Regions from separate parts of the Yersinia aldovae 670-83 genome, predicted to be linked through region 3. Evidence: predicted binding sites of a transcription regulator. Region 3 holds the regulator's gene; each other region holds the start of a gene.

Region 1 (8,315 bases), 2.1 Mb from region 3:
AAAATTATGAGATTTAGCGATATTTGAAATATCTTTTTGGAACTGCTTATCTTTTATCTTTTTTACACCCGGCGTAACTGAAGGGTCAGGCATCCCCATAACCACTATGTTTTTTGCTCCTTTTTTTATCATTCTATTAATATTTTTTTCCTGACTACGGATAACTTTGTCAACATCTCGTTTATGGAATGTCATATAATCGTTTGAACCAAGGGATATGATAGCTAAATCATCATTTTTAAACTTAACCCCTTTAATTTGTTTAGACAAATTAGACATAAAACAGAACGTTGGATTTAATTTACTGTAGCTTGCAGAAACAGCACCACCTTCAGCTTTATTGATAACTTCAACATTCATATATAGTGGTGACGTCAGAAAATCAACCCACGTAAATCCATTGGTGAATCGGCCTTGATGATATTGCGACGCAGATGGAAGTAAACCAAAAGTTTTATTTAACATTCTGCCCTTAGAGTCAGAAAGACTATCACCAAAAACGAGCACTTTTTTAATACCCGTGGGATCACGCAGTTGAATATGAGAATTAGTTGCTGCTATCATTTTTTGAGCTAAGGGGAATTCTTCTTTAGTCGGATTTTGTAATGCAGAACCGTCAATAACATCTTGACTGTTGATTTCATTCTGATGCTGACACCGATGAGCAAAAATACGCGCTTCGTTTAAATTAATAAATATCATAATCCCCTCAACTATTTATAGAAAAAACCAAAATTGTTAATTAATAATACACATTAAGATACTGACACATATAAATAAACCCAACAAGACAAACATAACCCTGCTGAATACAAAATCACTTAATATACATTCATTATAGTTAGGGAATTATGGCATATATTTATAATCTATCTTTCATATTTCGCGTTTGATATTACACTTATATCTAAAATGATTCGAGTTGCAGGAGGTCAGCAACTCGAATCATTTAGGATATACTTCTATTTATTATTAAAATAATCTCAATAACTCAAAATTAATCGTAGATTTAGAGCACCATTAAGCGACTTGCTTATTATCCGATAGATTAAAAACAGAAACAGCCTCTGTCAGTTGGCGAGCCTGTTCTTCCAACGAAGCGGCGGCAGCAGCAGACTCTTGTACTAATGAAGCATTTTGCTGGGTAACACCGTCCATTTCTGCCACCGCCTGACCAATCTGGCTGATACCACGACTTTGTTCATCTGAAGCAGAGGCAATCTCTCCCATAATGTCGGTTACATTAGTCACTCTGTTCATCGTTTCTCCTGCTTCAGCAACTTGTCGTGAGCCAACATCAACCCGCAACACCGATCACTGATCAGCCCTTCAATTTCCTCAGCAGCCTGCGCACTGCGTTATGCCAAATTACGTACTTCACTCGCAACCACAGCAAAACCACGCCCCTGCTCACCGGTTCGAGCAGCGTTAACTGCGGCATTCAACGCCAGAATATTTGTCTGAAAGGCAATACTGTTTATTACGCCGATAATATCTGCAATACGGCGTGAGCTTTCAGTAATGCTGCTCATGGTTGCGACCAATGCCGCCAGTAGTGCCTGCTGACACCATGTAACCAATAATGCGACCCGCAAGCTGGCAGCGTCGGTTGCTTTATCGACGGCGGAATTGTCCCCCTCTACTGCACTACCAAACTCGCGGCTAAGGGAGGGATAGTCGTGGTTAAACACACGTTGAAAATCTTCATAGCGATCTTCTTTGACCGCCTTAAACATAGGCTCGCCCCCTATTACTTAATAATTCAGACCAACTTTGGATCGCTTTATCTGCCAGTAAGGGGTCTATCGCTACATGGGATTGCAGCTTAAATCTTGCTAAATCCTCTTGGGTATTTTTAAGCGCCGCACCTGTCGAAGTCAGTTCACGATCAGCATCTGCCGTTGCCCCATTTTGACGATATATTGCCGCTCGGATTAAACGAGTAGCCACACGAAAATATTGGTTATTACCTTTATTAATAATACTCACACTCTTCTGTTGATTGGCGCTTACCTGCAAAGAATGAGTTAATTGATTAAGTGAAAATAATGTAAATATTGAGACGTCGCCCCATAACAACAAAAATATAACAAGAAATAATAATAACGCCATCCTGATGGTGATATGTTTTAGGAAACTCACGGCAATCCCCCTACTTCTTATTTTTTAATTTATTCCCCTAATAATTCAAGGTGTTTATCGTTGATAATCTCTATGGCAAAAGTCATTAATTACCAAGACTAACTGCAAAAACAGCATAAAACCACAGCAAAAGATCAGCACAACCGAGCGATAATAATAAATTGATTGATCCAGTCTATTAAAGTGTAATGAACGATCACTTTATTTGATAGATAAATGATTAACAACTCTCGCTAGTTTCAATTAGATATGTATTTATTCTGAATATAAATACGGCATAACCTTTCCCATTAGCGGGTGGAATTACAAGCTAAAAAATTAATCTATTTATTTACAGAACAGAGATTACCAAAAATTATAATAACAGAATTAAATTAGATTTGACGTAAAAAATAAAATAATAACAAAAATTCATATCAAACCATCATTAGGTGATTTACTACAAAACTTATCTACTTATCTTCTTTTATTGCTCATCTCTTGCTTCATCCGAAAAAAATGGTGAGTGAGGATCCGTTTTATTCATAGAATACCGCGGGTATTTTGCATAACTGGCAATGGGATACGGAGCAGTCAGGAACCGTAACTTTTTTCATCATAAAACAGTGGGAAAAAGTGTAAATGCAAATAATAATTACTACCATTTAATGTTTGGCGTGATAAATTACGTCTCAGTATTTTTAAATTAGGAAGAGAACACGTCGTTATGCTCCCGATCTCGCATAAAACATCATGTTTCCTACTCACCATATTCGCCTGCCTATGCCTTATTTTAGGGTTATCCGGCTGTAAACCAGCGGAAGAAAGCAGCATCTCTACTGCGAGCGAAAATACATCAGCCTGGTCGCGTACGGTTGAAACAGCCAAAGGGCCGGTCACACTCACTCATCAGCCGCAACGTATTGTTTCTACAAGCATTACTATCACTGGTACCTTGCTGGCGATTAACGCCCCCATCATTGCCAGTGGTGCCACAATGCCTAATACCACGGTGGCCGATGCTCAAGGGTTCTTTACGCAATGGTCAGACGTCGCACAAGCCAGGCATCTGGTTCCTATTTATCAAACGGAGCCGAATGCTGAAGCAGTTGCCGGAATGAATCCTGACTTGATTATTATTTCCGCCACCGGGGGAGATTCCGCGCTGAAGTTGTACGAACAGTTATCTGCCATCGCGCCGACGCTGGTGATAAATTACGATGATAAAAGTTGGCAGCAACTGGCGATATTACTGGGGCAGGCCACCGGTCACGAGGCCGATGCTGAACAAGTGATAGCGAAATTTACTCGTCGGGTGAATGAAGTGAAGCAAAATATTACTCTGCCACCACAGCCGGTTTCTGCTTTCGTTTATCAGGCCGCTGGTAGTACCGCCAACCTGTGGACTGACAGCTCGGCACAGGGAAAACTGCTGCAAGAATTGGGTTTCACGCTAGCCAATGTGCCGGATGCCGTAAAAGGGAATACCAGCATGGGGCACCGTAAAGATATCATTCAGTTGGGCGGGGAGAAGTTGGCTGAGGGGTTGAATGGTGAAACTGTTTTACTGTTTTCAGGTCAGCAACCGGCTGTTGATGCTTTGAAAAGTAATAAGTTTCTAGCCCATATTCCGGCCATTGAGCACCACCGTGTCTACGCGGCCGGTTACGATACTTTCCGCCTGGATTATTACAGTGCGAGTAATTTGCTCACCAGGATTGAGAGGATGTTTAGAGGCTCACAGTGAGGTTGGTCTGGTTATAGCTTAAAACCAGGCCAGCCCCCTGCTTAGGTTAAAGCGAGAGTCAATCTGGTAATAAAAACAATGATCTAGCTCCGATAAGGGTAGATTTTTACCGATGCATTCTCGTCATAATTCGTGCTAATATGCTTTGGATTAATAATGATAATCATTTACTAAAACGCGTTCACTAAAAACACGTATTGATTAAAAAAGAGTTACGATGCCAGCAACTTACGCCTCAAATCCATCGTCAATAAAATCGCCGTCATCAGCAATCATTTCAGGTGCTCAAACAGTGCGCAGGCGTGGTTTTTTACTGTTACTCAGCGTGGTAGTACTGTTATTTGTTATGGCTGCCAGCCTGGTACTCGGTGCCAAAGCGATTCCCTTTTCAGTGGTTTGGCAGAGCTTGCTGGGTGAACACAGCAATGCAGACAGCATTTTAATTCTGGAATCACGCCTGCCCCGTACACTGATTGGTGTACTCGCGGGGGCGGCATTGGGGTTATCGGGTGCCGTGATTCAGGCATTGACCCGCAACCCGCTGGCCGACCCCGGTATTCTGGGTGTCAATGCTGGAGCCAGCTTTGCTGTGGTTATCGGTATCCTCGTTTTCGGCGTTAATGCCATTTATGGTTATATGCTCTCTGCTTTTATCGGCGCAATGGTCACGACCTTAGTGGTGTATTGGGTCGGTTCACTGGGCGGTGGCCGGGTAAACCCTTTACGCCTGACCCTCTCCGGTGTCGCCATCGGCGCGGTGTTGATGGGGATCTCCTCAGGGATATCGCTAACTCATCCACAGATCTACGACAGTATGCGTTTCTGGCAAGCGGGTTCACTGGATATCAGAAATATGTCCGTGGTGTTGGCTGTAGCACCGGCTATCCTTATCGGCTGCCTGATCGCTCTGTTACTCGCTCGGTCACTCAATGCCATGCATATGGGTGATGATTTAGCGGCAGCTATTGGTGCCCGTATTGGGCGCACTCAATTCTGGTCGGTTATCACTATAACCCTACTGTGCGGTGCCGCTACCGCTGCGGTTGGCCCTATCGCTTTTGTTGGCCTGATGGTTCCCCATATTGCTCGCTGGATTGTCGGCCCGAACCAATGTTGGATATTGCCCTTCACCCTGGTTTTGACACCTATTTTATTACTGGTATCTGACATTATTGGCCGTTTTCTGGTGCCGGGTGAGTTACGCGTTTCTATCGTCACCGCGTTTATCGGTGCGCCGCTACTGATCTGGTTAGTTCGAAGTCACAAAAGGATGAGTGCATTATGAAACCAGCGGCGGCCACCGCATGGCTATTGGGTCGGTCAAATGGCGCGATAAATTTGCGCATCCAGCCACGCAGCCTGATTGTCAGTGGATTACTCCTGCTTGCCTGTTTATCAGGTGCGCTGCTGGCATTAATGATTGGTACTCTGACACTATCCCCTCAGCAGGTGCTCGCGGCATTGTTTGGCCAAGTGAACGGTGCGGCGAATATTATCGTCAATCAATGGCGGCTCCCCCGTGCAGTGATAGCATTGCTATTTGGTGCCGCACTGGGAGTCAGTGGCGCAATATTTCAGTCGTTGGTACGTAACCCACTGGGTAGCCCAGATATTATCGGCTTCAATGCCGGTGCTTATACCGGTGCTCTGGTGGCGATCATTTTATTTAATGGCAGCTATTTTGAGATTGCCAGTAGCGCCCTGGGAGGAGGATTGCTGGCAGCCATCGCCGTTTATCTGCTCGCTTATCGTCAGGGGATTCAAGGGTTTAGACTGATTATTGTCGGTATTGCGATAGGTGCTATGCTAACCGCATTCAATACCTGGCTGACCATCACCGCCTCTCTGGAGGCCGCGATGACAGCTGCCGCTTGGGGTGCAGGTTCGCTAAATGGCATGACCTGGGCTAAGGCTATACCCTCGCTGATTTTTATTATGATTGCGACGCTGGTTGCCCTACTGCTCAGCCGTCGTATGCCATTGTTGGAAATGGGCGATGATGCCGCCGGTGCTTTGGGTGTTCCGGTGGAGAAAACACGCCTGAGCCTGATGGCCGTTGGTGTGATTCTAATCGCAGCAGTGACGGCAGCGGCTGGGCCAATATCCTTTATTGCACTGGCAGCACCACAAATCGCACGGCGGCTAACCGGAACCTCGTCAGTCACACTCACAGCTTCCGCACTGATGGGCGCATTGCTGTTAACCGTAGCGGATCTTGGCGCACAACATCTTTTCTCACCAAATCAGTTACCCGTCGGAGTGGTCACGATCAGTATCGGCGGGCTGTATCTTATCTGGCTTTTAATCCGGGAATCTGGTCGTTCATGAGTATTGTTAACTCCGCCGCCACACACTCGCCTCGCCTGCGAGCCGATGCGCTGACCTTAGGCTATGACGGCAAGATAATCAGCAAGAATCTGAGTGTTACAATCCCCGATGGTGAGTTTACGGTGATTGTCGGCCCTAACGCCTGCGGTAAATCGACCCTGCTGCGCGCGCTAAGTCGTTTGATGAAACCGCTGGCCGGTCAGGTAATTTTAGATGGCAAAAACATTACCCGCTATGACACCCGTGAAGTAGCACGCAACTTGGGCCTATTGCCGCAAAGCTCCCAAGCGCCGGATGGCATCAGTGTGTTGGATCTGGTTGCCCGTGGCCGCTACCCTCACCAAAAGTTATTACAGCAATGGACCCAAGCCGATAAACTGGCGGTGAACCATGCAATGCAAGCCACTGGAATCAGTGAACTGGCCAACAGATCCGTCGATGCATTATCAGGTGGACAGCGCCAGCGGGTGTGGATAGCAATGGTGCTGGCGCAGCAGACACCGTTGCTGCTGCTGGATGAACCTACGACCTACCTGGATATCGCCCATCAAATTGATTTACTTGAGTTATTCAGCAATCTTAATCAGCAACATAATCATACTCTGGTGGCAGTGCTACATGACCTTAATCATGCCTGCCGTTATGCCACTCATATCATCGCCATGCGCGATGGCAAGATAGTGACACAAGGCCACCCCAGAGAGGTGATCACCGCTGATCTGGTGGAACAGGTGTTTGGAATGCCCTGTTTAATTATTGACGATCCGGTTTCGCATACGCCGTTGGTGATCCCAAAGGGGCGGTTTTAATTTCAGATCAAACAAAATCGGAGCAGGGTTTTGGTTTATAACCCGCTCCCAGCAATCTATCACCCCAACAAACACGCTAATCCATCAATCAATCCACCCCGCCAGCACAGTGAATCATGTCCACCGGCATAAACCCGGTAATGAAGTCGGTGGTCAGAGTGACGTAGCGCCTGACTCATCGCCTGATTCACTTGATAAATTACATCTTCTCGGCGGCCTGCCTCCATAAAGATATGCAACGGATGCGCAGCGCCCAATCCCTGATAAACCTGTTCAGTCAGCCACCCCTGACGTTCGGCAGTGCCTGCCGTCAATGCCTTGAAATTATCAACATCCGGCCACCAGAATGATCCGGACTGACTCAGCACGCAGCCAAATCGCTGCGGCCAGTGTAACCCGGCATATAAGGAAGCCAGGCCACCGAAACTCTGCCCTGCCACTACCGTGCGCGATGCCTGATCCGTAAATGGCTGAAAATCAGATACTTGAACTAATAGCTCGGTTTGCAGTGCTTGCCAGAAATCTTGATTGCAGGGCAGTTCCTCCGAGCGATGCGATTGGTCAATAATATCTATTAAGACATATACGCTGGCGGGCAACTTACCGGCGGCAGTTTCGTTATCCAATACACCAAATACCGGCTGATGTTGCGCCCAATACTGACCATCCAACAGAATAACCAGCGGGCGATTAGCTAAATCCTCCGTACCCGCAGTGTGATAAATCCATACATTGCGACTATTACCCAATAACAGGCTATTCCAGCGAATGAGTTGCAGCCGCCGGGGATCAGTTGGCAGAGGTTGGCCGCTGTCGGCAGACTGCCAGGCGGGTTGAGGCAAAGCATCAGCTAAATGAATGGCAGAGAGCGGCATCCCGCGATAACTATGATGAGCTGCCGTGTGATTCAACGGATCGCTTTCTGCCAGCCCCATCAGCGAGATCCACCAATTGCGTTGAGCCAGATACTGCTCTTGTGGGCTACCCGGCCGCAGCCGTAAGCAGTTTTCGGCTGTCGCGGGAATAAAGCTGTAGCTGCCGCGAAAATCAGATTCCACCTCAGTCTGCCAATACCAGATATCACTCTGGCCCAATCGCTGGAGTGATTCAGGGTTAATACTGTGATGGTCCGTTACACCGTTGACATCGATATAGACTCGACTATAAACCGAGTCACGCGCTTTGCCCTGCCGGTCGCGCCATAGAAATGTCAGCTTTACTTTGCCAGTACCCATTGGCTCCATTAGCGGTGTTCCCCATTGTGCTATTTGCTGCCACCATTGTTCATGGCCCGCCGATGGGTCTTGTAA
Region 2 (8,315 bases), 590 kb from region 3:
CAATATTAGCAGTAACCCATTGGCTTACAGTTTGGCGCTGATTGCGGCGTTGACCTGGGCGGCTTACTCCAACCTGGTGCGGATATACAGCCGAGGACCGGGGGCATTACCACTGTTTTTGCTCGCCTGTGCGCTATGCCTGTGGGTGATGTTCTTTATGCTGACACCCGGTAAGTTGCATTTCACCCAACGCGCCACTTTTGAACTGCTACTGATGGGGGCTAATACCGCGCTGGCCTATCTGTGCTGGGATATCGCCATGAAAAAAGGCAACGCCACACTGGTCGCTGCCCTGTCTTACTTCACACCGTTGTTATCGATATTGATTGCCAGTTTATGGCTCAATACTCCTCCCTCAGCCGCATTCTGGCCGGGTGTTGCTATGGTCGTGCTCGGCTCGTTGTTATGTTGGTCTGCCAGCCGCACTCCCCTTCGGACCTGAAGCCGCAGGGTTGTTAGCTACACTTGCTGCCTACCTGCAACTTCACGTTCTTTGGGTCGGTATTTTATTTAGTTATGATGAAGTTACGGTAGCCTTGCAACACCAGCAGAAAGTCCTCTAAACCACACAAGCAGAGGCTTTCTTCGTCATAGTAATTCATGCCTTCTTCCATCTCGTCGCCTTCAATATCTAATTGATTGGCGCGCACCATCACTTCTTCACCGTCCAGCCACAAGGTATATTCATGGCCATCCAGTTGCCACTGGCGTTCACTGCCTTTGACTTCAGCCGCTGCGGCTTCAATTTGATCGAGTTTGGCTAAATCGCCTTTAATTTCTTCATTGAGCCAGTGGCCGATCACTTCATGTCCCATGGAGAATCTGACCAGCACTTGCCCGGTTAAATCACGCAAGAATTCATAGTCCATAGCACGTCCTCCTAATGCTCTTTTAATTATTGTAACCGTATTTAGTTATCTCGCTTAGCGCAAGCTCGCAAAGCCAGTAAATAGCGGCAATATTTCACTTTTAAAATAGAAACGGGAGGCCATAGGCCTCCCGTGAGTGCTGGAATATAGCGGTTTAGACGGCGGTTTGGAAGATCACACCATCCGCTTTATCCGTATATTGGCTCAACTGATCAAAATTCAGATAGCGGTAAGTATCTGCTGCGGTCTTATCAACCTGAGCCATATAAGTTTGATATTCATCAGGAGTTGGCAGACGCCCAAGCAGTGATGCAATCGCTGCCAGTTCAGCCGACGCCAGATACACATTCGCCCCATTCCCCAAGCGGTTCGGGAAGTTACGGGTTGACGTAGAAACTACCGTCGCCCCATCGGCTACACGCGCCTGATTACCCATACACAATGAGCAGCCCGGGATCTCGATACGAGCACCACTTTTGCCAAAGACGCTGTAGTAGCCCTCTTCGGTCAGTTGCGCGGCATCCATTTTGGTCGGCGGCGCGACCCACAGGCGGGTTGGCAACTGGCCTTTGTGCTGATCCAGTAGCTTACCAGCCGCACGGAAGTGGCCGATGTTGGTCATGCAGGAACCGATAAACACTTCATCGATTTTGCTATTAGCCACATCAGACAGCAAACGCGCATCATCCGGATCGTTTGGCGCACACAGAATCGGCTGGGTTATTTGCGCCAGATCGATTTCGATCACCGCAGCGTATTCCGCATCCGCATCACCTTCCAGCAGATTCGGGTTAGCCAACCAGCTTTCCATACCATTGACACGGCGTTCCAGTGTACGACGATCGCCGTAACCTTCAGCTATCATCCACTTCAACAACACAATGTTGGATTGCAGATATTCAATGATCGGCGCTTTATCCAGTTTGATGGTACAACCAGCAGCAGAACGCTCGGCGGAAGCATCAGCCAGTTCAAATGCCTGTTCAACTTTCAGCTCTGGCAAGCCTTCAATTTCCAGAATTCGACCAGAGAAGATATTCTTCTTGCCTTGTTTCTCAACGGTCAGCAGGCCTTCCTGAATTGCGTAGTAAGGGATAGCGTGCACCAGATCGCGTAACGTGATCCCCGGCTGCATCTTGCCTTTAAAGCGCACCAACACCGACTCCGGCATGTCCAGCGGCATGACACCGGTTGCTGCGGCAAAGGCCACCAGACCCGAACCCGCCGGGAAGGAGATGCCGATAGGGAAACGAGTGTGGGAGTCACCGCCAGTACCGACAGTATCTGGCAGCAACATGCGGTTAAGCCATGAGTGAATGATGCCATCACCCGGGCGCAACGAAACACCGCCACGGTTCATAATGAAGTCAGGCAATGTGTGGTGAGTGGTCACGTCTACTGGCTTCGGATAGGCCGCAGTATGACAGAATGACTGCATCACCAAATCAGCGGAGAAGCCTAGACACGCCAAGTCTTTCAGCTCATCACGGGTCATTGGGCCGGTGGTATCTTGTGAGCCGACCGAGGTCATTTTAGGTTCGCAGTATTCACCTGGCCGCACGCCGGCAACGCCACAGGCACGACCCACCATTTTCTGTGCCAGCGAGAAACCTTTGTTACTCTTGGCAACCGGCTTCGCCACACGGAAGACTTCGCTGACGGGCAGGCCCAGCGCTTCGCGCGCTTTGGTGGTCAAACCACGGCCGACGATCAATGGGATACGGCCACCGGCGCGCACTTCATCCAGCAACACGTCAGTTTTCAGTTCGAAAGTGGCTAAAATCGCGCCAGTATCATGATGACGCACTTCGCCCAGATACGGGAAGATATCAATCACATCGCCCATATTCAGGTTGCTGACATCCACTTCAATCGGCAGTGCACCCGCATCTTCCATGGTGTTAAAGAAGATGGGCGCAATTTTGCTGCCCAGCACCACACCACCAGCGCGCTTGTTCGGCACGTAAGGGATGTCGTCGCCCATAAACCACAGCACCGAGTTGGTGGCTGATTTACGAGAAGAACCGGTTCCGACCACATCGCCAACGTAGGCCAGCGGGAAGCCTTTTTTATTCAGCTCTTCAATCTGTTTGATTGGGCCAACACTGCCCGGCTGATCCGGATGAATGCCTTCGCGGGCATTTTTCAACATTGCCAGTGAATGCAGTGGGATATCAGGACGTGACCAGGCATCTTGAGCCGGCGACAAGTCATCGGTATTGGTTTCACCGGTGACTTTGAATACGGTTACCGTGATTTTCTCAGCCAAAGGTGGGCGGGAGAGATACCATTCGGCATCCGCCCAGGACTGCATGATCTTTTTAGCGTGCGGATTACCCGCTTTAGCTTTTTCTTCCACGTCGTAGAAGTTATCAAACATCAGCAGGGTATGAGATAAGGCTTTGCCCGCAATCGGAGCCAGCTTTTCATTATCTAACGCATCAATCAACGGATGAATGTTATAGCCGCCCTGCATAGTACCAAGCAGTTCGATTGCTTTCTCAGGGGTAATCAGTGGGGAGTAGGCTTCACCTTTGGCGATGGCCGCCAGAAAACCGGCTTTAACATAAGCTGCTTCATCAACACCGGGAGGGACACGGTTAATCAGCAGATCTAACAGGAATTCTTCTTCGCCCGCAGGCGGATTTTTTAATGATTCAACCAGCGCTGCCATTTGTGATGCATCTAATGGCTTGGGGACGATACCCTCAGCGGCACGCTCGGCCACGTGCTTACGGTATTCTTCTAGCACGACTCTCTCCTCGCTTTTATTGTCATTTATACCCATCATCTTTCAAACCGCAGATGTGTTGGCTGCTCTCACTCACCCGAATCACTTACCGATGTAAGCTCATCGGGACTCTCTCGTTTGCCGCCTTCCTGCACCTTGAAATCTATTTGGGTATATTTTCTCGGCTTATCTGTAGTCACCAGCCATCATCAATGATGCACCAGGTGTAAGGTAAGATGCCCAGTTTCGCTCAGCCAGCATACCAGTATTTGAACTCAGTGTTAATTCGTTCACATAAAAGCAACATTATATTTTTGCTGAATCGTTGAGCGCAGTGTAATCACCTGAACTATTGATAACCGCTCTCAGTTAGCCCCTTGCAAGCGGGCGAACATCCGCAAAACCTCCCCGCATAATAACCATACATTAGGAATGGATACCATCTCTCGGTGAAAATCTCGTGCGGTTGATGGGGCTTTTAGAACGCGGAATGAGGAGGGGAAAATATTGTGGCGATAAATGCAGCAGAAACAGCCGATAATGACTGTTTCTGCTTTAACAAAATAATTTTAGAATTGAGTATTCAAGCTAACAAAATATGTCCGCCCCGGCTCATTGTAGGTTGCTGCACCGGCACCGGCGATATTCGCTACGTTCTGGGCATTCCCTTCACGGAATTGGCGCTTATCGAACAGATTTTCAATACCAGTGGTCACACTGACATTTTTGGTCACTGTGTAGCTCGCACTCAGACCAAAGATGGCATATGGGCTAACTTCGTTGCGCGCCGTACCGGTGACGGGCAGACCCTGATAGTCATATTTCTTCGGTTTCTGACGCCCATACCATGTCACGCTAGACAGTAAGGACAAATCATCTGTGGCCTGCCAATTCACTGAGCTGTTCAGGGTAAACTCTGGCGTAATCGATAAGTAATCGCCGGTAGTTTTGTTCTTCGACTCCAGCATATAAGTCAGGTTGCTGCTCCATTGCACCGTGTCAGTGAAGGGTACCGTCAGGTTACCTTCCAGCCCTTCAACCAGCGCTTTCGGCACATTTTCCCATTTGAAAATATCGGAATTAGCATAAGTTCCGCTGCCGCCATTGGCCGTTCCCAGGGAAACTAAACCTGGCTCAATCTTATTACGGTAATCGTTACGGAAATAAGTGATACCCGCAATAATGCCATCATCATGGAATTCGAAACCGATCTCTTTGTTGACGCTGGTTTCTGCTGATAAATCGTCATTACCCATCAAGTAACAGCTACCGCCGCCGCCATAGCAACCCTGACCACGGCTATACAGCAGATAATTGGGGTTGGTTTGATAGAGGTTTGGCGCTTTATAGGCGCGGGCAATGCCCATTTTGATGGTGAAGTAATCGCCCAGTTCTTGTGACAGGTTTAACCCCGGACTCCAGTTGCTCCCTGCGGTGCTGTGATGGTCAAAACGCAGCGCGGGGGTCAGCATTGTGGTGTCTGTCAGCTCGATATTATCTTCAACAAACACTGAGGCTATCTGTGCTGAGGTGCGCGTATTTCGGCCTGTTCCCGTTAAACCACTGACACTGCCACCCTCAGTTGTCGTCTGGGTGTTGGAAGTCGGGTCATTCATTTTCTGGTCATTCCATTCCGCACCGACAGTCAGCACTTGATTAACCCCTAACTCAAATGGCAGGTTAACCTCGGAATGGGCCAGATAGTTGTCCAGCTTAATAGTGTTAAAGCCGTTGTTAGAAAATATTCCCTCAGTTCCGCCGGCTAATCCTTCATTGATACGCGAGTTACGAGTTTGTTCATACTGAACATAAGAGGTTGAACTAACACCGTTATCCCAAAAACCACGGTGCGTTAACGAGAAATTCTCACGATACATCACGTTGGTTTCAGCACCATATAAGCTGCGAACAATGGCATTGCTGTTAGTATTTTGTGTATCACCGGTATAAATATTCCCCTGACGGCTATAACCTGCCTCGAACTCCAGGGATTGGCCCTGCGCAAACTCCCAACGCAGTAACCCGTTGATATCTTTATTACGAACCCCTTCACGCCCAGCAGGCAATGTGCCAGCCTGATTACCGGTTCGGGCAGATTCATGGCCTTGGTTAATATCCCAATCATCAGCATCAGTTTTATTGTATCCACCGTATAAACGGAAACTGACGGTATCACTAAGTGGCCCCAACAGGCTGAAGTCAGTACGACGAGTCGCGCCTTCTTCGCTATGCTGCGGCAGATTCATGTAAGCATTCCAACTGCCATGCAGTTCTTTATCTGGCTGTTTGGTGATGATATTCACCACGCCACCAGCGGCACCATTACCGTAGCGCGCGGCAGCAGGCCCACGTAACACTTCGATTTTCTCAACCATATTTGCCGGTACCCAGTTGGTATCACCACGGGTATCACGCTCACCACGCCAGCCATAACGCACGGCATTGCGGCTCGACACCGGAATACCATCAATCATAATCAGGGTGTTTTCAGGCCCCATGCCACGAATATCAATCTGACGGTTATTCCCGCGCTGACCGCTGGCCGAGTTACCGGACAAGTTAACACCTGGCATGGTACGGATAATTTCAGACAAATCATTAGCTGGAGGACGTTTGCGGATATCTTCCGCCGTGATAGTCGATGCGCCAAGTGCCTGACGGACTTGCTGCTGGGCCGTGACCACCAAAGTATCGCCGGTGGCTGCTTTGTTGTCGCTAGCCGTTGTTTCTTGTTGTTGTGTTGCGGCTGTATCAGACCCTGCCTGAGTGGTATCTTGTGTCTGCGCCCAAAGCGGAGTCGAAATACAAAGACCAATCAAGCTCGCTAAGGTCGTCAGAGAGCGCCGCTGCCATTTTACTTTCATTACACTTTCCCCGATGCAAACGCCCACAGCCAATGTCAGCAGAGGAAAGTCTCTGCCAATCTATTCATAGGGCAACAAAAACGAACAAGATTGATAATTATTTTCATTATCAATTCATCGCGCTAATTGTTACATTTGCAATCGGGAAAAAGGTTTGTCTAAACAGCAAAACCCTTTGTTATAAAGTCAATGTTGTCAAAACATGAATATCTTTAGAGAGGCCATCATGTCGGCGGTGAAGAAAAACAAGTTGCGCAATATTTCCCCGTCATCCAAACCGATTTATCGCGACCAAATTGTGCAACAGTCAAATCTGGTGGCCAGCGACTATCAACTGAGTGGCGCGAAGTCATTGTCCACTGATCCGGTTTTGTATGGCGATTTTCAGGTATTACGTTTGAATCCGCATCTGCTCCTGCATACCGCGAATGTGACTAACCTCTACGATATCAAAACCCAGAATCAGCTCAATCCGGCGCTGAAACTAGCAATTGTGGTCAGCGGCAGCGCACATATCTCATTTGGCGGTAACGAGCTGCATTTGCAGGAAAAGGGCGATGCCTCACTGGTTTCCCTGACTGAAAACACCCTATTTACTCGCCACGGTAAGAACAATAGCCATGAGCGCACTCTGACCCTCACCTTTGACCGTGAATGGCTGTATGGTGATCTATTACCGCAAGCTGGCTCCTGGGATACGTTATACAACTTTACTCAGCAGCATCTGGCGATTCATTTATGGCGGCCATCAGTTCACGCCCAAGCCATCGCGCAGAAAATAGCGAGTGCTCCGCCCTTTTCAACCCCACTGGAACGTTTGCATTGTGAAACACAATGTATTGGCTTAATTATCGAAGCATTCAGTTCGCTGGAGCAGCAGGCGTTACAGCAAAATAAAGTCTCTTTACGCGGCATGAATCGAATCCAGCAAGTACGTGATTGGCTGGAAAGTGGCGAGGCAGACCATCTATCGATGAGTGAATTGGCGCGTTTGGTTAATATGAGTCAAAGCACTTTGCAGCGACGTTTTCGTGAAAGCTACCACATTACGGTATTTGAATATTTGCGCCATTGCCGTTTAAAACGCGCCATGCTGGCTATCCAGAAAGAAGGGATCACTATCGATCAAGCGGCAACTATTGCGGGTTATACCAGCCCGGCGAATTTCGCTACGGCGTTGCGCCGCACTTTCGATATTTCGCCCAGCCAATTACGTAATGGGTTCTATCCCTAAATAAAGAATATCACTCAGGCTCTATATTAATATTACTATAAATTCCATTATATTTTATCATCTATAGCTTATTCCCCTCGCTTTAAAAAATAAAATTCATTTACACAAGAAAAAAATATAACGTCATCACGCCAGAAACATTTAAAGCAAAAGTTATTGTATCTATACAAAAGGATACTGCATGAATAAAATAGCAATGATATCTCTGCCATTAATAATGCTATTTATTAATGATACCCACGCCAGACCAATAGAACCTAAACGTAGAGTGGGGCAAGATTGGAAAGAATTTCAGCACCAACACTGTCAATGGCGTAGGGGGCATACATGTAAAGAGGTGCCCGAAGATGAGGGGAAATTACCCGCAAGAACAGATGAAGAAATTGCTTTAGAGGTTGGCCTCGGTCTTCTATTCGGAGGACCTACACCACAACCTAGAGGATTTAAATTTTCCATAGGAAAGCTACCAATTAAACCGACCACAAAAGCGCCATCCCCCACCAGAATCTCCACAGCACCTAAACTCAGTGCTAATACAGAAAAAACGGCCTTATTATCTGTGAGCTCAAAACCGAAAGCCAAAGGGATATTAAAAAGGATTAATGGCAGCATTGGCT
Region 3 (8,315 bases):
GGCGTACCTGCCACATGCTTAGGTTTGGTGTGTGTCCCGTTTTGCAATAATGTTTGCTGATCACCGGCAAAATAGACCCGGGTGCGGCCATGTAATGATTCAGTCGCCTCCGTAAATGCCTGTGCATCCAGCAAGTACAGTGTTGATAGCACCAACATAAAGCGGTTAACTGACCTGCTTTGCTCCGCATATTCATCGGACAGCAGTAATTCACGTACCGCACGAACCCTATCCTTCGGCACGGGAGCGGTAGCGACTTTTGCTACCGTAGTATTACTGGCAGGCACGTTGGCTGCCATCTGGCCTAGGGTAAACTTCAACATACGCCGTAAAATGTCGGACGCGCTCTCACCAATGTGTTGCGTATGGCTGGCAATATAGCGATAAAGTTCTTCGTCGAGTTCAATAGTTTTCATCTTTATCCAGTACGGTTTCTACTTTCTTATGCATATCTAAGGATTATAAAGTCAAAGCGTGCTGACGAGTACCTTTATCATGGCTTATCGGGATAAATCCCCCGCCCTCGCCTACAATGATGCAATAATCCACATGAACTTGATGATAAGGCGAATAATCGTATAGCAGCACACCTAAGCTCAGTCATGATACCCTAACCACAATATCTCTCAGTATGAACTTCGCCATGAAATTAAACTTCCGCTTACAAAATGCACTTTCTCCTACGCCCGCCCTGCCCATCATCCTGATCCACGGGTTATTTGGTAATCTTGATAACTTGGGGGTTTTGGCTCGCGACCTCCATAAAGACCATAATGTGATTCAGGTTGATTTGCGCGACCACGGGTTATCGCCTCGCTCGCCACAAGTGAATTACCCGGAAATGGCGCAAGATGTATTGGAATTGCTGGATCAGCTTGAAATAGAAAAGGCCATAATTATCGGCCACTCGATGGGCGGAAAAGTCGCGATGGCGATGACCGCACTGGCTCCGGATAGAATCGATAAATTAGTTGTCATCGATATCGCCCCGGTCAATTATCCGGTACGCCGTCATGATCAGATTTTTGCCGCACTGAATGCAGTCAACGCAGCAGGGGTAACTCAACGTCAGGAAGCGGCCCAACTGATGCGTGAGTTTATAAAAGAAGAAGGCGTTATTCAGTTCTTACTGAAATCATTTCAAGGCGGCGAATGGCGCTTTAATGTATCTGCGCTATGGGATCAATATGAGAATATTGTTGGTTGGCAACCAGTACCTGCATGGCCCCACCCCATTTTGTTTATTCGCGGCGAGTTATCCCCCTATGTTCAGGACAGCTATCGTGATGATATTGCCCGTCAGTTCCCGCAAGCTAAAGCGCATGTGGTAGCAGGAACCGGCCATTGGGTCCACGCAGAAAAACCGGACTCGGTGTTACGGGCCATCCACCGCTTTATCGATGCAGAATAATGTTGCGCACCCGGATGTTGATTAAAAATCATACCCTGGGGAAAAGAAATGTATTTCCTGTGGAAAAATTGTGCAAAAAAGAATGAATTAGCCCAATCTAATCACAGTAAAGCATTGTCGTTGCTCGCTTGGCTGGGGTATTATGGCGCGCTATAATTTTGCCGCGGTGTATGGTCGCTGTTCTCAGGCTATAACCGGTGCAAATGCAAATTCAGGCTGCGATATATAGGTTATTAAATGCGCTCTATCTATGCTCTCAACCTGATACGTGTTAACCGAATCGTCAGACAAGGCTCCGTTACGCTTTCTGATGTAAATCCCTTGTAGTAACGCTACCTATGGCAAAAGAACAAACGGATCGCACGACGCTGGATCTGTTCGCAGATGAACGCCGTCCGGGGCGACCGAAAACAAACCCATTATCCCGTGATGAACAGCTTAGAATTAATAAGCGAAATCAACTGCAACGCGATAAAGTCCGTGGCTTACGACGCGTGGAACTGAAGATTAATGCCGATGCAGTCGATGCTCTCAATAGTCTTGCAGAGCTGCGTAACATCAGCCGTAGTGAGCTAATTGAACAGATGTTACTGGCTCAATTAGCGCATGATCACTCTCATGAAGGGTTTTAACCCTACCGGTTACCATGACGGCGTGGCGTAAGTCATTACGCCACGCCAATATCCTCACCGTTGCTTAGAAAGTTTCCCAATTGGCGTTGTTGTCTACCTTAGTGACAGGTGCCATCGCTGTGGGATGCGCCCGAGGCTTCATTGCCGGTTTAACCCGCTCGTCATCCAGGTGTAATTTGAATACCGCCACCGCCCGATTCAATTGTGTTGCCTGTTCTTCCAATGAGGCGGCTGCGCGCGAAGCCTCCTGTACCAGCGCAGCATTTTGCTGCGTCACGCTGTCCATTTCAGCCACCGCCTGCCCGACCTGACTGATACCTTTACTTTGCTCATCAGAAGCCGAGGCTATTTCCCCCATTAAATCAGTCACATTAGTAATCGAACGGACAATTTCATCCATCGTAACTCCCGCACTTTCCACCAACGCCGAACCACTGCTGACACGGTTGACCGACTCATTGATCAAGCCATCAATCTCCTTCGCCGCTTGCGCGCTGCGTTGGGCCAGGTTACGCACTTCACTGGCTACCACGGCAAAACCACGGCCCTGTTCGCCCGCTCTTGCCGCCTCCACTGCCGCATTCAGCGCCAGAATGTTAGTTTGAAAAGCAATGCTGTTAATGACAGTAGTTATGTCAGCTATTTTTCGTGAACTGGCAGAAATCTCATTCATGGTGTTAACCACATCCGCCACCAGCAACCCGCCCTTTTTCGCCGTCGCAGAGGCACTCGCTGCAAGTTGGCTGGCATGATGTGCGTTATCCGCATTGTGTTTTACGGTCGCGGTGAGCTGCTCCATACTCGCTGCCGTCTCTTCCAATGCCGCCGCTTGCTGTTCGGTGCGGGATGACAAATCAGTATTACCGGCTGAAATCTCAGCGGCACCGTGATAAATACCGTCGGTACTGCTACGAATCGTCTGAACCGTGTTCACCAGACTGGTTTGTACATCGCGCAAAAGCGGAAATAACCGCCCAACACAGTTTCGACCAAAATCGGTGATAGGCTGACCAAGCTGACCGGAAGCAATCACCCGGAAATGCTCGCGGATCTCATCCAACGGGCGCACCAGGTTCGCCACCAGATAACGATCCGTCGCTAATAAAATCAACAAGCCAGCAACCAAAGCAGAGATAAGCGTGACGCTACTCACTTTTGTCAGATGTGAGAATTGTTCTTTAGCCACCCCGATAGCTTTTGATGCCGACTGATTAAAGCTTTCTGCCACGGAACCATATTGGCGGCTCAAGGCAGGCACGGTTTTCTTGGCCAATTCTTGATACGCGGCACTATTGTTATCCATCGCGGCCTGATAAAGCGGGGTAACACCCTGCTCAATTAATCCGCTCCATCCATCAATAACCCCAGTGACTAGTACAGGATCAATTTGTGCATGGTCGACAGCTTTAAACTCTGCCAGTTTTTTTTTCAAATTCTCCAGGGCGACATTCGATGATTTCAGTTCTTTGTCTGCATCCGCGATATTACCGTTTTGGCGATAATCCACTGAGCGGGCAAGCCGTGTCACCATACGGAAATACTGATCGGTTCCCTGATTCACCAAATTCATGTTTTCTACCAACACACTGTTCGCATTGGATGATTGTGTTAATTGATTCAGTGATAGCAATGTATAAGCTGATACGCCGCCCCAGAGCAGGCAAAATATGCCAAGAACCCAAAGTAAAGCCACCCTGATGCTAATATTTTTTAAAAACTGCATGTGCGTTCCCCTTATATAACGGATGATTGCCGTTAGAGACTCTGGTGTTATTTGATGACCGAAAAGCAGTAAAGTACGTCCATACAGCTAACGATAGCTCCTTTACCGGCAGACTTTCATCTGACGAATTTCCCCTGGCACCGCAAATTGCAACCATTCGGCTACACAACGGTTATCGGCAACGGCGTTGTAAGGTTGAGTGACTCGCGAAAATTTAATATCGCATAAACTTGATATCAGCCTGATGCTGTTTTCTGGCATTATGTTGCCCTATCGAAATGTGCTATATTATTGGGCATAACGCTCAAAAATCAGCATAACTATTTGAATTTAAAAGGTATTAAGTTATATGGCAACTGTAGGCATTTTCTTTGGCAGCGATACTGGCAATACTGAAAACATTGCCAAGATGATCCAAAAGCAACTGGGCAAAGAGGTTGCTGAGGTTCATGACATTGCCAAAAGCAGTAAAGAAGATTTAGAAGGCTTCGATATTCTGCTGATCGGTATTCCAACCTGGTATTACGGTGAAGCGCAGTGTGACTGGGATGATTTCTTCCCAACCCTGGAAGAGATCGATTTCAACGGCAAGCTGGTAGCATTGTTCGGTTGCGGTGATCAGGAAGATTACGCCGAGTATTTCTGTGATGCGATGGGGACAGTGCGCGATATCATCGAACCGCGTGGTGCTGCTATCGTCGGTCACTGGCCAACCGCAGGCTACCATTTTGAAGCCTCTAAAGGCCTGGCTGATGACGACCACTTTATTGGTCTGGCAATCGATGAAGACCGTCAGCCAGAGTTGACCAATGAACGTGTTCACGCTTGGGTAAAACAGATCAGTGAAGAACTGAATTTGGCCGAGATCGTCGGTTAATTTGGTATATCGGAAACGCTGTGATGGTATCTTTTATATACAATCAGGCGTTTCCGCCCTCTTTTAAGCACGCTTGCTTCGCGTAAAATAATCTCTTTCGCCCTGAATAGCCCACCAAACATGTGTGGCTATGTCTGCCGGGTAAATTTGCTCTGTTAAGCGGCCCACAAATCCGCACCATCATCGGTGTAAAATGAAAATAAACGGCTACAAATTTGTAACTTTATTTGTAGCCACTGTACACTTGAATGATGTGTTATCCCCATTCCTCAACACACTGCATGATTAATCTTACAAAGTGTGCAATTATAACTTTGTTAACAACCACGGTTTTCATTTGGGGCTAGCAGTTCTATAATGAGACGCAATTGAGAATATTGCGCCACGGATGTCATAGGCTGAACAGCCTTAATTTGAATCGATAGTAATAGGACTGAATCCGCATGACTGACAACAACAAAGCCTTAAAAAACGCAGGCCTTAAAGTAACACTGCCCCGGCTCAAAATTCTGGAAGTGTTGCAAAACCCAGCGTGCCATCACGTCAGCGCGGAAGATCTTTATAAAAAGCTGATCGATATCGGAGAAGAGATTGGTTTGGCAACGGTTTACCGTGTGCTGAATCAGTTTGATGATGCCGGTATTGTTACCCGCCATAACTTCGAAGGCGGCAAATCAGTCTTTGAGCTGACGCAACAACATCACCATGATCACCTTATCTGTCTGGATTGCGGCAAAGTGATCGAATTTAGCAATGAATCGATTGAATCGCTGCAACGTGAAATTGCTAAACAACACGGTATCAAACTGACCAATCACAGTCTGTATCTGTACGGCCACTGTGAATCCGGTGATTGCCGTGAAAATGAGTCAGCTCACGACAAAAGATAATGCTGTTTTATCGCGTTAACTTATAAAGATTTTTAAGCACTGCTGAAATATATAACCCGCAATATGGCCGCCTTTCCCGCATGTAACCCGAGATTAGCTCGGTGGGGAGTCAGGTGGTCATTCTTATTTATACCCTTCTCCCTTAGTTACTCTCATTCATCCTATGAACCAGCGCAAGTGCTGTTCAAAATAGTTTATAACCAATTTGTTATTCGCTGGCGGCCTACCTGCAATGACTTTGGGTATAGACCTTGCGACCTGCATAAATTTAACGCAAAAAAAACCCCGGACTCGCCGGGGGAAAGCTATCAACTCAACTTCATTTAATCGACAATTCGTTGAGCTACAAATAAATCAAACAGGAGGTACATCAGACACAGCACTTATAAAGCATCAAACTTTAACCGGTTCAACGCGGCTACTGCGTTTGCCATCCGGGCTGGTCGAGCGGATCAACACCTCACCACTGACCTTAGGCTGCGCGTTGACATCATACTTCTGCCACTGCTTACCACCATCAGTTGAATACTCGATAATCAAGCCAGGCAGAGAGATATTGGCTTCCAACAGCCCGGTAACAATCCGCGCTCCCGGAACCGGCAAGCGATATGACACACCCGCTTTATCCAGTTTTGCCAGTTCGCGCTGGCCCATGATATTGGCAAAACGCTGCCAGTCACTGTCCAATGCTTTAGTATCCACCCAGTGCGTTTCGCCACCTTTATACTCGCGACCCGCTTGATAAGTCTGCTCCCATGATGCGCGATGCCAGGCACGCTCAGCCAATGGCAACACCCGTGGGAAGATCATGTATTCCATCTGCTCATCAGTACGGACGGTTTCATTCCATGACTGACCAGAGATACCCTGTACACCCGGCCACGCTTTATCGCTCTTCGCGCTAAAGTGATTGCCGTCGCGATCCACGGAGGTTTCAGCGTTTTGCGGCATGTTATTGGGAGCGAAACTAAAGACCTTAGCCTCATCAGTGAAGCGCGTTGCCCAGTAGTAGCCGCGTTCATTCGGATTAACTTCATATGGCATATCGAAATAGACATAATCCGGATTGGAAGCTACAACTTCATAGCCTTTATTGGCCCAATCATTGATAGAATCAGCCCCACCCCAGTAGAGGGTATCCCAGAAGTTGACGCCAACACGTTTGGTCGCAAACGCTTTGGCATCTTTCGCGTCTTTCAAACCATCCTGCCAGGCTTGCATCTTCTCGATACCGTGAGCATTGACCATCTTGCTGACTTCAATAGCGAAGTAGCTGGAAAGGTGCTCAACATCCTGAATCTTGCCTTGCTTGACCATGTCCTGACAGACCTGAGACTTGGCCCACGGCTTATCTTCAATACTCTTATCGATAATGCCCTTACCTGGTTCGATTGGGCCACTTTTGTCCTGGAACCCCGCCCCCAGACGAATGTTTTTCGCTTCATCACCGCCAAAGTGCCAGGTAGTCAGCGGCATTCCCGCGTCTTTATGCATCTGAGCCATTTCGCCAATCACTTTATCGACAAAGCGTTTGGACGAGTCCAGACATGGATTCAGATAGCTTTTGCGCTCATAGAACTGCACCGAGGTAGTATTAGAGTCATCCGTCGGGTCAACCAAGCGGAATTCGTTGGCTTCTTTTTCCTTACCCTGCTTCATCAGATTGTTGTAGCGCGCTTCCATCGAAACCACCGCTGCACGGGCATGTGCTGGCATATCAATCTCAGGAATGACATCAATCTGGCGCGCCTTAGCGTATTGCAAGATCTCAATATAATCGTCACGGGTAAAATGACCACTGCCCAGATTATTGCTATCCGGGCCAGAACCCAGTTGTGGCAACAGACAGGCATTTTCGGTCAAGTCATGGCAACGCTTACCACCGACATCCGTCAGTTCCGGCAAGCCTGGGATTTCAATACGCCAGCCTTCATCATCACTCAGATGGAAGTGGAATTTGTTCAGCTTATAAGCTGCCATCTGATCAAGCAGGCGCAGCACTGCATCTTTGGTTTTGAAGTTACGGCCCACATCGAGGAAAACACCACGGTATTCAAAGCGTGGCGCATCTTTCGCCTCAAGAGTAGCAATGTTCTTAGTACCGTCAGTTGGGACCAGCGAGAGAATTGATTGCAGACCATAGAATACGCCGGTTGGATCAAAACCAATCACCTGCGTGCCTTGCTCGCCAATATTCAGCTCATAAGCACCAGAAACAGCTAAATCACCTTTAAAAACGGTAGGTTGAACCCCTGTTTTTATTGGGTAACCCGCCGCGTTCATCTTCAGCCCGAGTAACTCAAAGCGCTGCTGTACCGCCTTGGCAGCCGGTTTTGGTAACGCGCTCAGATCCAGTGCCACACCGTTACTCAAATCGATATCTTGTTGATAAACCTTAACGTCCATTGGCGTCGGGATAATTTGCCCACGCAAGTTAGCCGCCGATAACGTTTTTACCGTTTCATTTTTGAGGAAACGTGATTCTGGCGTCATCAGCACGTTATTGTCGTCTTTGGTGCGCTTCCACTGCGAGTCAGTAAACGGTGTCAGATATTCACTAATATCTTCAGTATCGGTATTTTTCAGGATTTTTGGCTTGGCATCGCCAGAAGTAGCGTACCAGCGAGGCATAAAATCAGTGTCAAACAACTGCCAGTACTCACCGGTGATGGGGATTTCAACGGCCTGATTGGCAGGGAAACCCGTAAATTTGGCCGTGGGTTCAATCTTATGCAGGTCACCGGTTAGGTGAGTAATTTTAAACTGGCTGTTATCTACCGTC
Region 4 (8,315 bases), 1.0 Mb from region 3:
AAAGCTCCGTGGTGGAAAAAAGTCGGCTGGTTGGTGGTCATTTGGTGCGCTAGCGTATTGGCATTATTGGCCGTCTCTATGCTGTTTCGTATGATGATGACAGCCGCAGGAATGAAGTCTCATTAGCTCTAACACTTCAGCACCAAAAACGGTAAAGTAGCGGCGTTGATTGGTCAAAGGATTCCCGCTTTATGAGACGTTACCTGATCCCATTAGTTAATCAGATTGCCATGCTGATGATACTGCTGGGTATGCTTGGGCTGGCTGGCATGACCATTTCGTCATGGATGGCACAAAGCATTCAGGGTAATGCACATGCCATCAACAAAGCAGGCTCGCTGCGAATGCAAAGTTACCGACTGCTTTCGATGGTTCCGCTTGATGAAAATGACTTGTCTTATCTGGTGGCGTTAGAGCAAGACAAAACCAGCAGTGATTTACAGCAAGCGTTGCAGCGAGAAGGGCTAAACAGCCAGTACCGGCAAATAGAGCAGTATTGGCAGACCACACTCAAACCCCAATTACAGCAGGCCAGGCACCCTGACGAGGTTGCAGCCAGTGTTGCCGACTTTGTCCACCAGCTTGATGCCCTGGTGCTCGCCATAGACCACAAAACTGAGCAACGCCTACTGCTGGTCACCCTGATTCAGTTGGTATTTATTGTACTAACACTGGGGCTTCTGCTGGTCACTATCTATTATCTGCGCCGCCGCTTACTCAGCCCGTGGCTGCAATTGATCTCAATGGCTCATGCGATTGGACGAGGTGATTTTAGTCAACGCTATAGGTTGTCCCATCAACGCGATGAGATGGGGATGTTGGGTATCGCATTAAATCGCATGTCGCAGGAATTATCATTAATTTACAGTGACTTGGAAAAGCGCGTCACTGAAAAAACCGCCGATTTACAACAGAAAAACCAAGTACTGGCTTTCCTTTATCATAGTAGCCGTCAATTACACACAAACCAGCCATTGAGCGAACGCTTGATCCCAGTGATTGAACAATTACAGGCGCTTACACCGTTGGAAAATGTGCAAATCTGTTTGTATGAAAGTCATCTATACCGCAATCAGCTCAACCACTTTACCGATGGTGAGAACCTGCCACCACAACATCGCCCGACTCAATTAACTGTCGAAGGCCCTTACGTTCCATTAAACCGTGGCATGTCATGGGAGTCCCTGAGCTGGAGCTTGAGTGATAAGCTCGGTCAATATGGTTTGCTCCTGGCAAAACTTCCCACGGATAAGCCACTCAATTCGGATCAACAACAACTGGTTAATATGCTGGTTGAGCAGCTGACCAGCACGCTGGCGCTGGAAAGTCAGGCACGGCACCAACAGCAACTCCTGCTAATGGAAGAGCGATCGGCCATTGCGCGGGAATTGCATGATTCTATCGCTCAATCCTTATCTTGCCTGAAAATACAAATTAGCTGCCTACAGATGCAGACTCCGGATTTACCGGAAGCAAGTAAGCTACTGATGCAGCAAATGCGGGATGAATTAAACGTTGCCTACCGCCAGTTACGTGAATTACTCACCACTTTCCGCCTAAAACTTAATGAGGCAACACTTCAAGCCGCGCTACAAAAATTGGTGAATGAATTCAGTGAGCGGGCCGCGCTAAAAATTGAACTCAGTTTTAGCCTTCCCTCCGATGGGGTACCAGACCATCAAGCTATCCACATGGTCAATATTGCCCGTGAAGCGCTGAATAATATCTACAAACATGCACATGCCAGCGAAGCGCGGGTCGAAGTGACCCGCATCCAAGGCGATGTGGTGATGTCGATTCGCGATAATGGCTGCGGGATTGGTCAGGCCAGCGAGCGGCCTAATCATTACGGTTTGATAATTATGCAGGATCGCGCCAACAGTTTGCATGGGCACTGTGATATTCGTCAGCGAGAAAATGGGGGTACTGAAGTCCGGGTGCAATTTACCCCAGATAACGATGACCTCGACTGATTACCTGTGGAAAATGGTAAAACAAGCCATTTATCACGTTCTGCTTCATAAGACATATTCACCAGACGGTAAATTTAGCTGGAATCATTCAGCATACGTGCGGCGATAATCAATAATTCGTTACTCATGCCCTCTTCTCATTCACGGATATATCGGCTGACGCTGGTCTGCAAGAGGAATAATGTTAAGCCGCTGGGAATATATCAGACAGAAAATAGAAATTAAAATATATATTTCAATCAGATAACTAAAACCCATACATTATTGGTTCTAACCGATTGATGCGTTACAACTGAAATTAGCGATATTTAAATACTTCTTAATAGAGCACTTTGCCGTTAGACGCACATTTTAAGCGGTGATAAGATCGCTCACATTAATTTATTGGCATAAACTTTATCTCCCGCATATTCATGTCAGAGAAGAAGTTGATCTTGCCGTTTGCCGTCTCTTCAGGAGTGATTCATGCCATTGGCAATTATCGCACTTACCATTGCTACTTTTGGTATTGGTACCAGCGAATTTGTGATTATGGGGTTGTTACCGGAAGTCGCCAGTGACCTGAGTGTCAGCATTCCCAAAACCGGCATGTTGGTTTCAGTTTACGCGATGGGCGTGGTTATCGGTGCCCCTCTTTTAGCGATTGCCACGGCCCGCATCCCACGAAAATCCACACTGCTGGGTTTAATCGTGTTGTTTATTCTCGGCAATATCCTGTGTGCACTGGCTGAAACCTATAATCTGTTAATGATGGCACGCATTATTGCGGCCCTGTGTCATGGCACCTTCTTCGGCCTGGCATCGGTGGTCGCAACTGACCTGGTGCAACCCAATCGCCGGGCTCGAGCCATCGCTCTGGTCTTTATGGGGGTGACACTGGCTAATGTACTCGGTGTTCCGCTAGGTACCGCTATCGGGCAGGCTTTCGGTTGGCGTGCCGCTTTCTGGGGCGTTAGTGCGATTGGGATTGTGGCAATTATTGCCGTGGTTGCCTGGCTGCCGAATAATATTCCAATGAAGCGAATTAGCCCGAAATTAGAATTTAAAACCCTGATGCAAAAGAAAGTACAAACGGCTCTGCTGCTATCTGTGTTAACCAATACCAGTCTGTTTACTGTATTTACCTATATTGCCCCCTTACTGCGCGATGTGACGCAGGTTTCTGAACATGGGGTGACTGTGGTTTTATTAATTCTCGGTGTCGGCTTGTCAATCGGCAGTGTACTGGGTGGCCGCTTGGGTGATAAAAACTTGGTCGGCTCAATGACTCGCCTGATAGCCATTTTGATAGGTATTCTACTGGCATTGCATTACACCATTGGTTTTTACTTACCGGCAGTGCTGACCTTGTTTATCTGGAGTATTGTGGCTTTTGCCCTTTGCCCAATGTTACAACTGTTAGTCGTCGATCAGGCCCGAAATGCCCCCAATCTGGCCTCCACCTTTAACCAAAGTGCGTTTAATTTAGGCAATGCATTAGGTGCCTGGCTTGGTGGTTCATTACTGGCATTTGGCGTGCGATTAGAACAGCTACCGCTTGCCGCGATGGTGGTCATGGCGATAGCGTTAGTCACCATGCTACGTTTAAGTATGCATTTCAGGCGAACCGCAGTAGTGCAATCTATCAGTTAACCCGTTGACACATTTTGCCCTGCACACCTGCGGGGCAACGATACCCTGCCGTTTCCTTCACACTTATCTTATGCAAATAATTATCATTAACATTAGTTGGTGGTATAGTTTAGCGCTCTATAAGCCATGCCTATGCTGGCTAACGGCCAAGAAATAGAACACCAATAAGATAAGAAGGATAAACTGTGACTTTGGAATCCACCGCAGCAAAACCCCTACACCGCCCAACGCCCCCGCGTCTGGTTCAGGTAAAAAGGATCGAAGACACCTCACCACATTTGCGCCGCATCACATTTCATAGCCCGACATTGCATGATTACCCGGCAGATTGTGCCGGCGCTCATCTGAAGATTTTCTTACCCTTAGCCCATCAGACACAACCTGAGTTACCGGCACCTGGCGAAAAAGGCCCAATCTGGCCCGCGGCTGATATTCGCCCAATTGTGCGCACCTATAGCGTTCGAGCCGCCCGCCCGCAACAGTTAGAAATAGATATTGAGTTTGTAATGCATGAAAGCCGTGGCCCGGCGGTAGATTTTGCCCGTCATGCTAAAGCAGGAGATTGGATAGGGATAACGAACCCCGGTGGGCCGGATACCCTGTTGCCCTGTGCCGCCTATAGCTATCTGGTAGGAGATCCCTCTTCACTCCCAGCCATTGCCGCCCTGCTGGAAACACTGCCTACTGACGCGCAGGGTCATACCATCATTCGTGTGGATAGCCCGCAGGATGTGCTAGACCTGATAAAACCTGTCGGTATGGCATTAAGCTGGGTGATTGGCGGAACCGAGAAGACAATCGATGTGGTTAACCAATTCTGTACTCTGGATTTGCCAATGGATAAGGCCGCTTTCTGGTTGGCAGGCGAAGACAAAATGGTGGTGCAACTGCGCCGCTATCTGCGTCGTGAAAAAGGCTGTCAGCGCCAGCAACTCTATGCGATACCCTATTGGCGTGAGGGGATGACAGAAGAAATTTATCATCAGAAACGCCATGAAGTTATGGACAACATTGACAGCTAGAATGTATTAATACCTATAAAATCAATGGGCATAATCTTGTGATGCCCATGTTATTCGCCTTCCCCCCGCCTGCATCGCAGTTAAAAGCTTGTAAATTTCCTGCGACAATTCCCTGTTATTTGTTAGTCTTATAGCTATATTGCCTGCAATATGGCGCTTAATTATCATTAAATGGGTCTAATGCCTGTTTAATACAGTAAAGTTATTAGGAGCATTCTCAAAATGAAGTCGCAACATGATCCTGGCCGATCTAAATCTCGCCATCACGAATACTCCCTTATCCTGCCTATTATTGCGCTGGTTATTCTTAATATCTGGGGTGATACCAGCAATTTTGCTGCCGTCATCGTTATTAACCTGATTGCCCTGGTCGGTATCCTGAGCAGTGCTTTCAGTGTGGTACGTCATGCTGACGTTTTAGCACACCGTTTGGGTGAGCCTTATGGTTCCTTGATCCTCAGCTTGTCAGTGGTGGTACTGGAGGTCAGTTTGATCTCGGCAATGATGGCGACAGGCGATGCTGCCCCCGCGTTGATGCGCGATACGCTCTATTCCATCATTATGATTGTTATCGGCGGCCTGGTCGGGGTTTCGCTGTTGCTGGGTGGGCGCAAATTTGCCACCCAACACGTTAATCTGGTGGGGATCAAACAGTACCTGATGGCTATCTTCCCATTGGTTATCATTGTCTTGGTCTTACCGAGCACCCTGCCGGGCGGTAACTTCAGCGTCGCACAATCGTTGGTGGTTGCCGCCATTTCCGCTGCCATGTACGGCGTGTTCCTGCTAATTCAAACTAAAACGCACCAAAGCCTGTTTGTCTACGAACATGAAGATGAAGGTGATGACCCAAGCGATCCGCATCACGGTAAACCCTCGTCGCACAGCAGTGCGTGGCATACTTTCTGGCTGTTGATACATCTGGTGGCCGTTATTGCCGTCACCAAATTTGATGCCAACCCACTGGAAGCGCTACTGACTGAACTCAATGCGCCCGCTAAATTCACCGGCTTCCTGATTGCCTTGCTCATCTTGTCACCGGAAGGCTTGGGCGCATTAAAAGCGGTCTTGGCTAATCAGGTACAGCGCGCAATGAACCTGTTCTTTGGCTCAGTGCTGGCAACAATCTCCCTGACGGTTCCTGCGGTTACATTAATAGCGGTATTGACCGGGCAGGAGCTTAATTTTGGCCTCGAAGCACCGCATATAGTGGTCATGGTCAGCGTGTTGATTCTGTCGCAAATCTCCTTCTCTACCGGCAGAACCAACGTGCTCAACGGCACCGCTCATCTGGCACTGTTTGCCGCGTATATGATGACGATTATGTTGTAGCGACGATTAATGAATAGCAAAGGGCAAGCGTTTATCGCGCTTGCCCTTTTTTATGGGGTCATCCATTCATAACCTTGAGTTATGAATAGGCGTTTAGGGTTCGCTGGCACAGCTCAGAGCGCACACAGTCCTGTTTATCGAAGCGAATAATGCCGATCATTTCATCCTCGGCAAAACGCTCCAATGCATCGCTAAGACCTGATTTCACCCCACGCGGCAGATCGCATTGGGTAATATCGCCATTAACAATGACCGTAACATTCTCACCCAGGCGGGTCAGAAACATTTTCATTTGGCTGGCGGTGACGTTTTGTGCCTCATCGAGGATCACCACCGCATTCTCAAAGGTACGCCCGCGCATGTAAGCGAAAGGCGCGATTTCCACTTTACCGATTTCCGGTCGCAGACAATATTGCATGAACGAGGAACCGAGCCGGCGCAGCAAAATGTCGTACACCGGGCGGAAGTAAGGCGCGAATTTTTCAGAGATATCACCGGGTAGGAACCCCAGATCCTCATCTGCCTGTAGCACCGGTCGCGTCACAATAATCCGTTCAACCTCTTTGTGAATGAGTGCTTCTGCTGCCTTGGCAGCGCTGATAAAGGTTTTACCACACCCCGCTTCACCGGTGGCGAAGATGAGCAGCTTACTGTCTATGGCTGATAAGTAATGACTTTGAGCTTCGGTACGTGCCTGAATAACGGAGGTATCGCGGCTATCCCGCGCCATACCTATTGATTCAACACCGCCCATTTGCACTAACGATGTCACGTTTTCTTCCTCACGCTGACGATGACTACGTGAATCACGTCTAATCACGCGTTTCGCTTCACGACGAGCTTTGATCACTGCTTTCTGTCTTCCCATAGTGGCACCTTACAGTTTGATTCAACTATCGCAGCAGGAAAGCCCGCGCGATTATATCCGCCATACTTCAAGCTACATATGTTGGCTGCTCTTTAATTACTGACTGCCGCCTTGCTGCACTCGAATTATTTTGGGTATATGTTTCACATACGGATGAGGTTCTGGCTTCCTTTGCAGCCAATACTAGCGATAAAAATGCGAATAATGTCAGCATCCAACCTGATGGTCGGATGAAAACAATATCGCAACGGGAGTGATTGCATGACACAGATACGGGGAATAACGACAAGACTGAAAATAATAGAGTAGAAGTCAATAAAGAGGGTAATACTGGAATTTGAGAGTCGGCGTTGAAGCCCTCGTAACAACGAGTCGATTGAGTAAAACCTTTGTTTTGTCTTAACAGCCCAATCATGGACTCTACCATTAGCGATCCCCGCAGTGATAAACATCAGCCTAAGCTATGCACCGTGTGAAAAATACCGCCGTATGATTACAGTATAATGACACTCTTAAGTTTCGCGAGATGAAAATGTAAAAAAATATAATTTCTTTATGTGCTCACTTTTAACTCTAATTGTTTTATAGATCGTGCTATAGCTAAGCTAATTATTTCGCCTTTACACCTTTTTATCTATTATTAGCTTTATTTAGAAAAATTAGACTGAATAATTTATCTATAAAACAGCAATATAGGATCAATGCATTTAAATCAGCACACCATTAGCGACAAACTCTTAAATCTTGTAATCGTACTTTTTGCCGGCCCTGGTTATCAAAGTTTTCTGCGGCTAACCAATCATTAAATGCTTGCTTAATTAATGGCCAGTCTCTGTCAGTTATCGAGTACCAATTGGTGTCTCTATTGCGCCCTTTCGTCACGATTGCCTGACGAAATTGCCCTTCGTACTGAAAACCAAAACGGGATGCCGCAGAGTTAGACGGTTCATTTAACGAATCACATTTCCACTCGCAGCGCCGATAGCCTAATTCATCAAAAACATAATGTAATAGCAGATATATGGCTTCTGTTCCTGCCGAATGACGTTTTAACCGTGGCGACCAATTAACAGAACCAATCTCAATTACGCCGTTTTTTTCATCAATACGCTGCAACCCTACAGTGCCCAATGCATCACCCGATAGCGAATCAACCACGGTGTAATGGAAAGCATCATTGGCATTAATTAACTTTTGCAGATAATGGTAAAAGTCATCTTCATTCTCAGGACGCTCACAATAAAAATAGGTCCAGTCCCGCGCATCATTAATAAGATGGTAAGCCTGAAAGAGTGATTTTGCATGTTTATCGGCATGAACCGGTGTCAGATAGCAAAAATGGCCGGATGGGATTTCTTGCTTAGGTGTTTGCGCTGACGGCCAATCAACTAATTCCGCACCGATAGTTTGTCCGAACTGATTTTGTCTCACTGTGTGCTCCCGTTAAACCCCGTTGTCAAAAGAATATCAATGAATTACCAGACGTAA

The links. Region 3 encodes Fur, which represses iron uptake genes when iron is present. Its sites were predicted from a motif close to ATAATAATGAGAACNACTATCAA; they were not measured.
Positions count from the first base shown of each region.
Region 1: a site for Fur is predicted at 2,764-2,786, ahead of fepB (Fe2+-enterobactin ABC transporter substrate-binding protein). Genes of this name have one in related genera too.
Region 2: a site for Fur is predicted at 6,555-6,577, ahead of AT01_RS15925 (TonB-dependent siderophore receptor). Genes of this name have one in related genera too.
Region 4: a site for Fur is predicted at 3,676-3,698, ahead of AT01_RS03235 (siderophore-interacting protein). Genes of this name have one in related genera too.

Region 1 covers NZ_CP009781.1:2,054,337-2,062,651, forward strand. The annotation lists gene AT01_RS09385 (SGNH/GDSL hydrolase family protein) at 1-702, opposite strand, end outside; partial or broken gene AT01_RS22655 (methyl-accepting chemotaxis protein) at 1,021-1,559, opposite strand; gene AT01_RS22660 (Tar ligand binding domain-containing protein) at 1,729-2,142, opposite strand; gene fepB (Fe2+-enterobactin ABC transporter substrate-binding protein) at 2,849-3,868, shown strand; gene fepD (Fe(3+)-siderophore ABC transporter permease) at 4,086-5,153, shown strand; gene fepG (iron-enterobactin ABC transporter permease) at 5,150-6,196, shown strand; gene AT01_RS09410 (ABC transporter ATP-binding protein) at 6,193-7,005, shown strand; gene fes (enterochelin esterase) at 7,065-8,315, opposite strand, start outside.
Region 2 covers NZ_CP009781.1:3,544,218-3,552,532, reverse strand. The annotation lists gene yddG (aromatic amino acid DMT transporter YddG) at 1-442, shown strand, start outside; gene yacL (protein YacL) at 507-869, opposite strand; gene acnB (bifunctional aconitate hydratase 2/2-methylisocitrate dehydratase) at 1,024-3,621, opposite strand; gene AT01_RS15925 (TonB-dependent siderophore receptor) at 4,170-6,464, opposite strand; gene AT01_RS15920 (AraC family transcriptional regulator) at 6,691-7,698, shown strand; gene AT01_RS15915 (ADP-ribosyltransferase) at 7,880-8,315, shown strand, end outside.
Region 3 covers NZ_CP009781.1:4,131,997-4,140,311, reverse strand. The annotation lists gene seqA (replication initiation negative regulator SeqA) at 1-416, opposite strand, end outside; gene ybfF (esterase) at 644-1,411, shown strand; gene ybfE (LexA regulated protein) at 1,750-2,043, shown strand; gene AT01_RS18600 (methyl-accepting chemotaxis protein) at 2,108-3,766, opposite strand; gene fldA (flavodoxin FldA) at 4,116-4,643, shown strand; gene fur (ferric iron uptake transcriptional regulator) at 5,087-5,533, shown strand; gene AT01_RS18585 (beta-N-acetylhexosaminidase) at 5,927-8,315, opposite strand, start outside.
Region 4 covers NZ_CP009781.1:699,356-707,670, forward strand. The annotation lists gene AT01_RS03220 (DUF2474 domain-containing protein) at 1-126, shown strand, start outside; gene narX (nitrate/nitrite two-component system sensor histidine kinase NarX) at 192-1,973, shown strand; gene AT01_RS03230 (MFS transporter) at 2,439-3,605, shown strand; gene AT01_RS03235 (siderophore-interacting protein) at 3,791-4,627, shown strand; gene chaA (sodium-potassium/proton antiporter ChaA) at 4,850-5,959, shown strand; gene phoH (phosphate starvation-inducible protein PhoH) at 6,039-6,827, opposite strand; gene AT01_RS03250 (GNAT family N-acetyltransferase) at 7,551-8,258, opposite strand.